3 regions of the Burkholderia sp. Bp8998 genome follow, and region 1 is predicted to be linked to each of the others. Evidence: riboswitches for the same ligand, from Rfam matches in the RefSeq annotation. Region 1 holds a riboswitch; each other region holds the start of a gene.

Region 1 (3,325 bases):
GGTCGGCCTCGGCGCGGATCGTCGCGAACGACTGGCGGTAGATTTCCTGCCCGTCGCGAATGTAGTCAAGCATCGGTGGTGTCCTGGCTGTGCCGCGCGCCCGTCAGTCGGGCCGCGGCCTGTTCAATCGTCAAATGGCGCGCGAGCGGGGCGCCGAGGCCCGCGGCGGCGTCGCGCCGGTAAAGGTCGTAGCGTGCGGGCGCAACCGCGACGAGCGTGTGCGTCGCGGGGTGCGGCAACGCACAATGGCGTTCGCAGCCGGTCAGGTGCACGTCGACCGGATGGCCGACGCGCGCGGCCAGCGCGAGCGCATCGCGTTTCGTATCGGCGCGCGACTTCGCGCAGCCCGCGCTGCCGGTGCACGCGACCAGCGCCGCCAGCGGGTCGGCTGTCGCGCACACGAGCCCGAGCGACGCGAGCGCGTCGAGCACGGCCGGCGCACGTTCGTGCCGCACGCCGTGCACGAAGATGCCTTGCCACGGGGTCATCGACAACGTGCCGTCGCCTTCTGCTTCGGCCAGTGCCGCGAGCCGGTTCAGTTGCGACGCGTCGAGCCGTCCGAGCACGAACTGCGCGCCGACGCTGCAGCGATCCGCGTCGCGCGACGGCCGTGCGCCGAAACGCAGCGCGGCATCCGCGTGCGTGCGCCGCCAGCCGGCCAGTGCCGGATCGGCTTCGAGCGGGAAGGGTACGTAATGCTGCGCGCGCTCGCGCAACGCGCGTGCGCCGCCGGTCGCGAGCCACGCACGCATCCGCGTGACGTCGGCCGGCGCAAGATCGAGGAACGCGAGCAGCAACGCGCGGACGAGCGCGACGGCCTGGTCCGGCGCCACGTCGAACGAAGCGGGCGGATCGCCGGGCGCGACCGGCGGACAGCCGGCCAGGCCCACGGCGATGCGAACCGCGCCGTCGCCGCGACGCCATGCGGCGAGCCAGATGTCGTGCGGATGATCGAGCGCCGCGACCGCTTCGCCGCCGTCGAGCTGAATCGAGAATTTCGGCGACACCTCGCCGCGGCGCGGCTCGTGCGTCAGCATGTCGAGCAGCGCAAGCGCGAGCGCGCGGCTGTCGAGCAGTGCGTCGGGATCGAGCCCCGCGAGCGGGCTGAGCATCAGGTTGCGGACGTCGTCGCTCGCGGCGAGCGCGGCCCGGTCCTCCGCGGCATCGCCGGCGCCCGCACGCGGGCCCAGGCCCGCGTCGAGCAATGCGTTGGCCAGCGTATCGGCCATGCCGTCGCGGATGCCGCGCAACTGGAGATTCGCGCGATTGGTCGCGTCGATCGCGCCGGAGCCGCAGGCGCGCGCGGCGGCGGCAATCGCGCACGCCTGCCGCGCGTCGAGCCGGCCGCCCGGCAGCTTGATCCGGCACAGCCCGCCGTCGGCGGCCGCGACGACGCGCATGAGCCCCGGGCAGGCCGACGGGCGCATGACGGACGACGCAGGAATCGAAACGGGGACGGAACTCAACGGGATACCGGGGCAGTGTCGCGCCGCGGCCAACGCATCGGTACACCCCGCCCGACGCCGACTGGCACGCACGCACTTTCAGGCCGGCAGGTCTCCTGGCTGACAGGTCGGCGCCTGCTCCCGGCCTTCCCGGTGAAACCAGTGGCATGAGGGGAGATCGGCTCGCTGTCTACAGTTGCGGGGGCAGCCACAGCGGCGCGCGGCGCGCCCTGTGTTCCCTCTTCGGCCCCGAAGGGCACCGGCGAACGAACGGCCGTAGCATACCCGATTTCACCGGCGCTTCGCGACCGCCGGGCGGGCGCCGTGGCCGATGCCAAATGCGGCCGACCACGCGGCCCGGCGTCGGCGGCCCCGCAGATGAAACCCGCGGTGGAACACGGTACCATGCCGACTTTCGCAATGCGGACGGCCGCACCGGCGCCTTTACGGCCGCCGAGCAGCGACTCGATGGAATCGGACGATGGGGAAGGGAGCATGACGGCGTGGCTGACGGTAGTGGGCATCGGCGACGACGGCTACGCGGGGCTCGGGCGCAGTGCGCGGCGCGCGCTGCTCGAGGCAACGCGGGTCGTCGGTGCGAAGCGGCACCTCGACATGCTGCCCGCGCGGCTGCCGGCCGAACGCGCGGCGTGGCCGTCGCCGTTCGACCTGTCGGGCCTGCTCGCGCAGCGCGGTTCGCCCGTCTGCGTGCTGGCGAGCGGCGACCCGATGCTGTTCGGCGTCGGCGCGACGCTCGCGCGCGAACTGTCCCCCGACGAATGGCGCGTGCTGCCCGCACCGTCGTCGCTGTCGCTGGCGGCCGCGCGGCTCGGCTGGGCGTTGCAGGGCGTCGGGGCGGTGTCGCTCGTCGGCCGGCCGCTCGCGACGCTCGCGCGCCACCTGCTGCCGGGCCGGCGCCTGTTCGTGCTGAGCGCCGACGGCCGCACGCCGGCCGCGGTCGCCGCCGAGCTCGTCGCGCGTGGCTTCGGGCCGACGCGCATCAGCGTGTTCGAACATCTCGGCGGCCCGCTCGAGCGGCGCATCGACGGCCTCGCGCAAGACTGGCACGTCGACGAGACCGCCGCGCTCAATCTCGTCGCGCTCGACTGCCAGGCCGGCCCCGATGCGCCGCGCCGCGCGCTCACGCCCGGCCTGCCCGACGACGCGTACCGCCACGACGGCCAGCTCACCAAGCGCGACATGCGCGCGCTGACGCTCGGGCGCCTCGCGCCCGCGCCCGGCGAACTGCTGTGGGACGTCGGCGCGGGCAGCGGCTCGATCGGCATCGAGTGGATGCGTGCGCATCCGTCGTGCCAGGCGATCGCGATCGAGTCGCACGCGGAGCGGCAGCGCTTCATCGAGCACAACCGCGACGTGCTCGGCGTGCCGGGCCTGCAACTCGTCGCGGGGCGCGCGCCCGATGCGCTCGCGGGGCTCGCCGCGCCCGACGCGATCTTCATCGGCGGCGGCGCGACCGCGCCGGGCGTGCTCGATGCGTGCTGGTCGGCGCTGAAACCCGGCGGCCGGCTCGTCGCGAACGCGGTCACGCTGCAGGGCGAGCTGGCGCTCGCCGCGTGGCGCGACGCGCACGGCGGCACGCTCACGCGCGTATCGCTCGCGCACGCCGAGCCGCTCGGCCGCTTCGACACGTGGCGGCAGCCGTTGCCCGTCACGCTGTATGACGTGCGCAAGCCCGATTCCACGGCAACGGACTTCGCGGACCCCGCGTGATGCGCGACGAAACCCCCGAACAACCCGCACCGCTGCGGTTCGGCTATACGACCGGCAGCTGCGCGACCGCGACGTCGCTCGCCGCCGCGCGCCTGCTGCTCGCGGGCCGCGCGGTCGATGCGGTCGAGATCGTGTTGCCGAAGGGACAG
Region 2 (3,325 bases), on a different contig from region 1:
GCCTTGGCCGCTAGGCCGGCATCCTGAACCTGGGGTTCAGAATTGGTCGCAGTTAGCAGCACTTCGGGTACATCAGACAGAGTGACGCGCGCGCCCGTGCTACAAATTTCCGCAACCGTGCACATGGCATTGGTTCAAGGAATATATGACCTTGGCGAACCAGGCAGGGAAGCTGACTGAACTGTGTTTCGTTGCGCCAATTTGACCACCGTTGATCGCCGAGATCAAGGGGAATCGACGCATCGATCAAACGTTACTGCGTCTCGTGCTGTGCGAGCACCGCGCCGAGCTGTTCGTTCATCTGGTGCATTGTACGACGGATTTCCTCCGCCGGAAATGCTTCACCGTGCCGCACGCTCGTTTGCAGCCGCAGCAATTCGGATGCGAGCGACAGCGCCGCCATTACCGCGATGCGATCGGTGCCGCGCACCGAGCTGTTCGCGCGGATCTTCGACATTTCGGCGTCGACGCGCGCGACGGCCTCGAGCAGCGCCGCTTCGGTTTCGGCCGAACAGGCGAGCCGATAGGGCTGACCGAGAATCGAGACTTCGATCTGCTTGGTGCTCATGCATGTTCTCCGTGGCTGGCCGCATCGTCGCTATCCGTGCGCGCCTGCGCATCCAGCAGGTCGAGCTGGTTGTCGGCTTGCTCCGCACTCTTCGTGCGCGGCAGCTTTTCGAGAATCGCGTTCAGTTTGACCTGGGCGTCGTCGATCTTTGCCGACAGCGTGTCGCGCTCGGCCGCGAGCGCATTGCGTTCGTCGCGCAGTTGCGCGAGTTCCGCACGGACCGTGTCCGCTTCCGCGCGCATTTGCGCGACCTGCTCCTCGAGCGCGAGCCGTTCCGAGTGATAGCGCTTGTTCAGCGAGATCAGACGGCCAATATTTTGAGATAAAGTTTCGAGTTCGTTGAGCATTTGCTGCGTCCTCTAAAGACCCAGCATTTTAGCGCGGAATAACGCGCATTCCGACATCTGTAACGTTTCCAGTCGTAACACCCCGGCTTCTTGCCGTGAATACGCGGGTCCAGTCGCTTTCTTGACGCTCGCGTGGCCCGCTCCTAAACTGGCGCCGCCTCGGTGCTCGCGCGTGTGTCGCGCGGTTAAACGGGAAGCAGGGCGCGCGCTCCGCCCGGAGATCGCCAACCTGCGCTGCCCCCGCAACGGTAAGCGGCCGCGTCGCATGACGCAGGCCGGCTCGGGCGCGTTTCGCGTACAGGTCGCACGCGGGCGCGGGCCACTGCGCACGACATGCGCGGGAAGGCGAGCCGGTACGCCGCCAGCCCGGATACCGGCCGAGGCGAGGAGCCTGTACGGCTTCATGACGCGTGGCCTGCGGGGAAGCGGGGCGCGCAGTGCTTCACGGGACTTGTTCGATGCTGACCCCAATCGTCCGCGCGGTGTTCGGCACACGCCGTGGCGTACCGCTTGCCGTCCTCGCGCAGACTGCGGCGGACGCCGATTCGTCCGGATCGGCGCCCACGCTCGCCGTCACGATGCCGATCGACCCGATGCGGCGCCTTCCACTATATTGCGCAGAACGCCGGCCGCACGGAGGGTGTGGCGCGATGGATCGCGGCCGCCACATGCCGGTATGGCCGGCGTACGGCGCAACGACACGTTCGACAAGGATAACGAGCTTGCATATGCCCATAACACGCCGGAGCGCGACACCTGTGCCGCGCTCGGCCGGCAACGACGGTCAGCGGAAGCGTCGCGCGTCATGCGCGATGCCGTGCGTCGCATGAGCGCCGCGCGTGCCATCGCGATCTGGACCGTGCTCGCGGCCGTGGTCGCGTTGCTGTTCGTCGCGTCGCTGTCGATCGGCAGCGTGCCGATGTCGCCGTGGCAGGCGCTCGCGTCGCTCGTGCCGCACGGCGGCGACGCGCTGTTCGCCGACATCGTGCGCACGCTGCGGCTGCCGCGTGCACTCGCGGGCTTCGCGTGCGGCGCGCTGCTCGCGCTGGCCGGTGCGCTGCTGCAGGTGCTGTTGCGCAATCCGCTCGCGGAGCCGTACGTGCTCGGCGTGTCCGGCGGCGCGGCCGGCATCGCGCTCGTCGCGATGATCGCGGGCGCCGCATGGTGGCTCGTCGATGCGGCCGCGTTCGCCGGCGCGCTCGTGTCGGTCGCGCTCGTGCTCGGGCTGGCTCGCCGCGAGCTGTGGCGCGGCGACTCACGCGATGCATCGCCGCGGCTGCTGCTCACGGGCGTCGTGATCGCGGCCGGGTGGGGCGCGCTCGTCACGCTGCTGCTGTCGCTCGCGCCCGATGCACGGCTGCGCGGCATCATCTTCTGGCTGACGGGCGACCTGAACGGCGTGACGGCGCCGTGGTTCGCATGGGGCGCGCTGCTGCTGGCCGCATGCGTCGCGCTGCCGGCCGCGCCGCAGCTCAACGTGCTGCTGCGTGGCGACGCGACCGCGCTCGCGCTCGGCGTGCCGGTCGCGCGGCTGCGCATGCGGATCTATCTCGTCGCGTCGCTGGCCGCCGCGGCCGCGGTGACGACGGCCGGCACGATCGGTTTCGTCGGCCTCGTCGTGCCGCACGCGCTGCGGCTCGCATTCGGCAACGACCAGCGCATGCTGCTGCCCGCCGCGATGCTCGCGGGCGGCGGCGGCGTGATGGCGGCCGACCTGCTCGCGCGCACCGCGATCGCGCCTGCGCAATTGCCGGTCGGCGTGATGACCGCGTTGATCGGCGTGCCGGTGTTCCTGTGGATGTTGCTGAGGAGACCGATGCGATGACGCATGCCGCTCTGCACTCCGCCGGCGACATGACCTGCGCGGTGGTCGACCTTACGCTGAAGGCTGGCGAACGGACGCTGCTCGATCGCTTCACGCAGGTGTTCCGGCCCGGCGAGATCTGGTGCGTCGCGGGACCGAACGGCGCAGGCAAGACGACGCTGCTCGCGACGCTCGCGGGCCTGCAGCGGCCGGCCGGCGGCGAGGTCGAGATCGACGGCCGGCCGCTCGCCGCGTGGCCGCCCGAACGGCTCGCACGGCGCCGCGCACTGATGCCGCAACAATTGCACGACGCGTTCAGTGCGACGGTATTCGACACGGTGCTGCTCAACCGCTTTCCGTATCTCGGCGGCTGGGGCTGGGAGCGCGATGGAGACCGCGCGGCCGCGCGTGACGCGCTCGCGACGTTCGGGCTGAGCGCGCTCGCGTCGCGCGACGTGCTGTCGCTGTCGGGCGGCGAGCGGCAGCGCGTCGCGCTGGCCGCGACGCTGTGTCAGGACGCGCCGCTGATGCTGCTCGACGAACCGCTCGCCCATCTCGACCTGCACCACCAGATCGATGGCCTGACCGCGCTGAGCGCGTGGCTCG
Region 3 (3,325 bases), on a different contig from region 1:
GCGCGGCCGGCGGTTGAGCCAGCTGTCGTTGGTCTCGTCCTGCGGATTCAGGATCCCGATCGCGACGCTGACCGGCGTCGAGCGGCCGATCGTGCCCTTGTACGACAGGTCGATGCCGCGGATATGCGCGCGGCCGATGTTCATCGGCGAGAACGTCGCGGGGTTGTACGCGATCAGGTTGTTGACGCGCGTGTCGTAGAGCGCGGCGCTGAACGTGCCGTACGCGGTGTTCGCGTCGAGCGCGGCCTCGACCGAATCGCTGCGTTCCGGATTCAGATTCGGGTTGCCGTAACCGGGGTAGTACAGGTCGTTGAACGACGGCAGGCGGAACGCATTGCCGTACGACACGCGCGCCGTATAGACCGGCGTAATGGCCCACGACAGCGCGGCGTTGCCGGTGTTCACGGCCTTCCCGGCGATGATCTCGTGGCGGCCGGCGACGAACATCGTCACGCTTCCGAGCGTGGCCGACTGATGCAGCGAGAACGCGGAATCGTTGCGCGTCGGCACGCCGTCCGGCACGTCGACCGGCAGGAACGCCTGTTCGCGCGTGAAGTCGTACGCGATCTTCGTCTCGCCCGACAGCGGCAGGCCGAACAGATGGAAGCCGTGCGCCTGATGGGTCAGCGACGTCGACGAACTGATGCGCTGCGAGTTGATCTGGTCGGTCGGGAGGGTCGGGTCGCTCGCATACAGGAACTGGCGGTCGTTCGCATAACCGAACGACTGGTCGAATTGCGTGTCGGGCGAGATGTCGAGATGGAACGCGATGCCGGTCGTCAGCTGATGATCGAGCTCGCGGTTCGCAAAGCCGGCGTTGTCGAAGGACAGGTCGGAGCGGTGGTACAGCGCGAACGTCGAGATCGACCAGTTGTCGCGCGCATAGCCGAGGCGCGCATCGAGATCCTGCGCGTGATACGGATTGCGGCCGTCCTCGTGGTACGGCAACACGGGCCGCGTCGCGTCGATGCCGGCCGTGTTGTAGTCGTGCAGGCCGAGCGTGTAGGTGAGGCCGCCGAGCGTGGCCAGCGGCCCCGTCGACGGCACGGTGCCCGACGTGCGCAACTGCGTGTCGAAGGTCTTGTTCGAGCCGCCACCGAATGACACGGTGGTCTGGTTCGGCTGGCCCGCGGCGCGGCGCGTGAACAGTTGCACGACGCCGCCCATCGCGTTCGCGCCGAACGACGCGGCGGCCGGCCCCGAGATCACCTCGACGCGCTCGAACGCTTCGGTCGGCAGGTCGGCCCACGGCGCGATGCCGGTGGTCGGCGAGCCGATCCGGACGCCGTCGATGAACACCGCGACCTGGCTGGCCGACGAGCCGCGGATGCTGACGGACGCGGACGAGCCTGGGCCGCCGTTCTGCGAGACGGTCACGCCCGGCAGCGTCGCGAGCGCCTGCGTGATGCTCGGGTCGCTCGGCGACAGCCGGTCGAGGTCGGCGCGCGTGAGCACCTGCGTCGTCGCATAACGCTGGTCGAACGACTCGGGCAGGTGCCGCGTGTCGGTCACGCTGATCGTCGGCAGGTCGGCGCCTTCGGCGGGTTGGGGCGGCTGCGCGAGCGCCGTGTCGCCGGCGGCGTGGGCGATCGGGGAGAGCAGCGCGGTGGCGGCGGACGTGGCGAGAAGATGGCGAAGATTCATGAGGCGGCGAGCGTGATCGTGTTGCGGGTACGGCGAGCGTAAGCCGGTGGCGGTGCATACCGCCGGGTTATTGGTGGTCTATCGCGAGACCGGACAGCGTGGGCGGTGGTCGCGCGTGTCGTCATCGCATGTGCCAGACGACAGGGCGCGGCACACGTGTACGGACACGCCGCGCGGACGGGCGGCGCAACGGCGCGACACTTCCGGCGTGGAAGCGGAGGCGGAAAGACGGGACATCTGAAGGGTCCTGAGGTCGGGTCGTCCATGCAACGGGGCGACCGCCAAAGGCGGTGCTGGCGCATCGGGACACCCCGCCCGGTGCGGCTGCCTGGACCTCGGGTCGATGGCAGGTCTCCTGGCTTGCGGGTCGCTATTCGCACCGGCCTTCCCGGTTTCCCAGTGGCGTGGGGTGGTGCGAATTCGCCGCTCACAGTTGCGGGGGCAGCCGCAGATTCGAGGCACTGCCTCTCCTGCGTTCCCTTTTGATCCCGTCTCCGGGAACCATCAGCGCGCAAGCGTAATGGCGAGCGCTCCGGCGCGTCAATTATCGAGGTGTGCAGGGATGCGAAAAAACGTCAGTGTTCGCCGAATGCTTTCCAAAACCTTTCTTCCGAGGCAGTCGAACCGCTTTACGTCTGATGAAACGGGGCATTGGCAGCACTGCACTCGCGCCGGAACCGGCTCGGCGCGATACCCGTCCATCGCACGAACGCCCGCCGAAACGCTTCCTCGCCGCCGAACCCGAGATGCGTGGCGATCCGCGCGACCGGCCAGTCCGACTCGCGCAGGCAGCGCCGCGCGGCGTCGGCCAGGCACTGTTCGCGCAACGCGTGATAGCCGCTGCCTTCGGCGGCCAGCCGCCGCCGCAACGTCGCCTCGCTGACGCCGAGCCACGCCGCCAGCTCCGCGAGCGCGGGCAGCGCCTGCTCGCGCGCGAGTGCCGCGTCGAGAAAGCCGCGCACCTGCTGCGTCCATGACATGACGGCCGGCGCGGCATCGATCAGACGAAACGGGAAATCCACGAGGAACGCGGCGAGTTCGCCCGGCTGCCGGATCACGCGGGCATCGAGCCGCGCCGCGTCGAACGCGAAGCCGTAGGTCTTGCGGCCGACGTCGACCGGCGCGTTGAACAGCCCGAGCAGCGGCATCGCGTCGTCGCGACGCGGATGGCCGAGCCAGACTGCGTCCGGCCGCAGCGGTTGCCCGATCAGCCAGCCGAACAGCTGCAGATAGCAGAACAGCCCCGTCAGGTCGACAAGGCATGCGGCCGGGCTGCGCGTGCGGCGCAGCGAATCCATCCGGAACGTCGCACGGCCGTCGCGCACCGCGAGCGACAGCACGCCGGCGCGCGGCGTGAGCATCTCGCAGAACTCGGCGGCGCAGCGGATCGCGTCGGCGAGCGTCGCGCAACTGAGCAGGCAGCGGCACATCAGGTCGACTTCCTGCTTGCGCATCGGCGGATGGCCGTCGCCGCGCGCGACCTGCGCTTCGAGCCGCTCGATCGCGTCGCGGTACAGCGCGACGAAGCCGCCGGGTGTCGTCGGCGGGGCAGCAGCAACGGCAGGCGTCGCAGGCCGTTGCGCCGGCGGCGCGCCGCTGCGTGCCAGCTCGTCGAGCAGGCGGGCGCCGAGGCCCGGCAGCACGCGGCCGCGTGCCGGCAATACGCGCTGTTTCATACGTT

What was found. A riboswitch is a leader RNA that binds a small molecule or an ion and turns the genes downstream of it on or off. The one in region 1 is predicted to bind cobalamin.
Region 2: another riboswitch for cobalamin. It lies ahead of DIE06_RS21130 (iron ABC transporter permease); the one in region 1 lies ahead of cobG (precorrin-3B synthase).
Region 3: another riboswitch for cobalamin. It lies ahead of DIE06_RS04500 (TonB-dependent receptor domain-containing protein); the one in region 1 lies ahead of cobG (precorrin-3B synthase).

What each region holds. Positions count from the first base shown of each region.
Region 1 is NZ_QTQF01000007.1:102,684-106,008, reverse strand. Features, by position in the region: gene DIE06_RS10400 (precorrin-8X methylmutase) at 1-73, opposite strand, end outside; gene cobG (precorrin-3B synthase) at 66-1,427, opposite strand; cobalamin riboswitch at 1,534-1,724, opposite strand; gene cbiE (precorrin-6y C5,15-methyltransferase (decarboxylating) subunit CbiE) at 1,941-3,176, shown strand; gene DIE06_RS10385 (cobalt-precorrin-5B (C(1))-methyltransferase) at 3,176-3,325, shown strand, end outside.
Region 2 is NZ_QTQF01000021.1:61,654-64,978, reverse strand. Features, by position in the region: RNA gene ssrS (6S RNA) at 1-173, opposite strand, end outside; gene DIE06_RS21140 (cell division protein ZapA) at 254-568, opposite strand; gene DIE06_RS21135 (ATPase) at 565-915, opposite strand; cobalamin riboswitch at 1,059-1,312, shown strand; gene DIE06_RS21130 (iron ABC transporter permease) at 1,742-2,740, shown strand; gene DIE06_RS21125 (ABC transporter ATP-binding protein) at 2,737-3,325, shown strand, end outside.
Region 3 is NZ_QTQF01000002.1:369,478-372,802, reverse strand. Features, by position in the region: gene DIE06_RS04500 (TonB-dependent receptor domain-containing protein) at 1-1,644, opposite strand, end outside; cobalamin riboswitch at 1,972-2,165, opposite strand; gene DIE06_RS04495 (AraC family transcriptional regulator) at 2,274-3,320, opposite strand.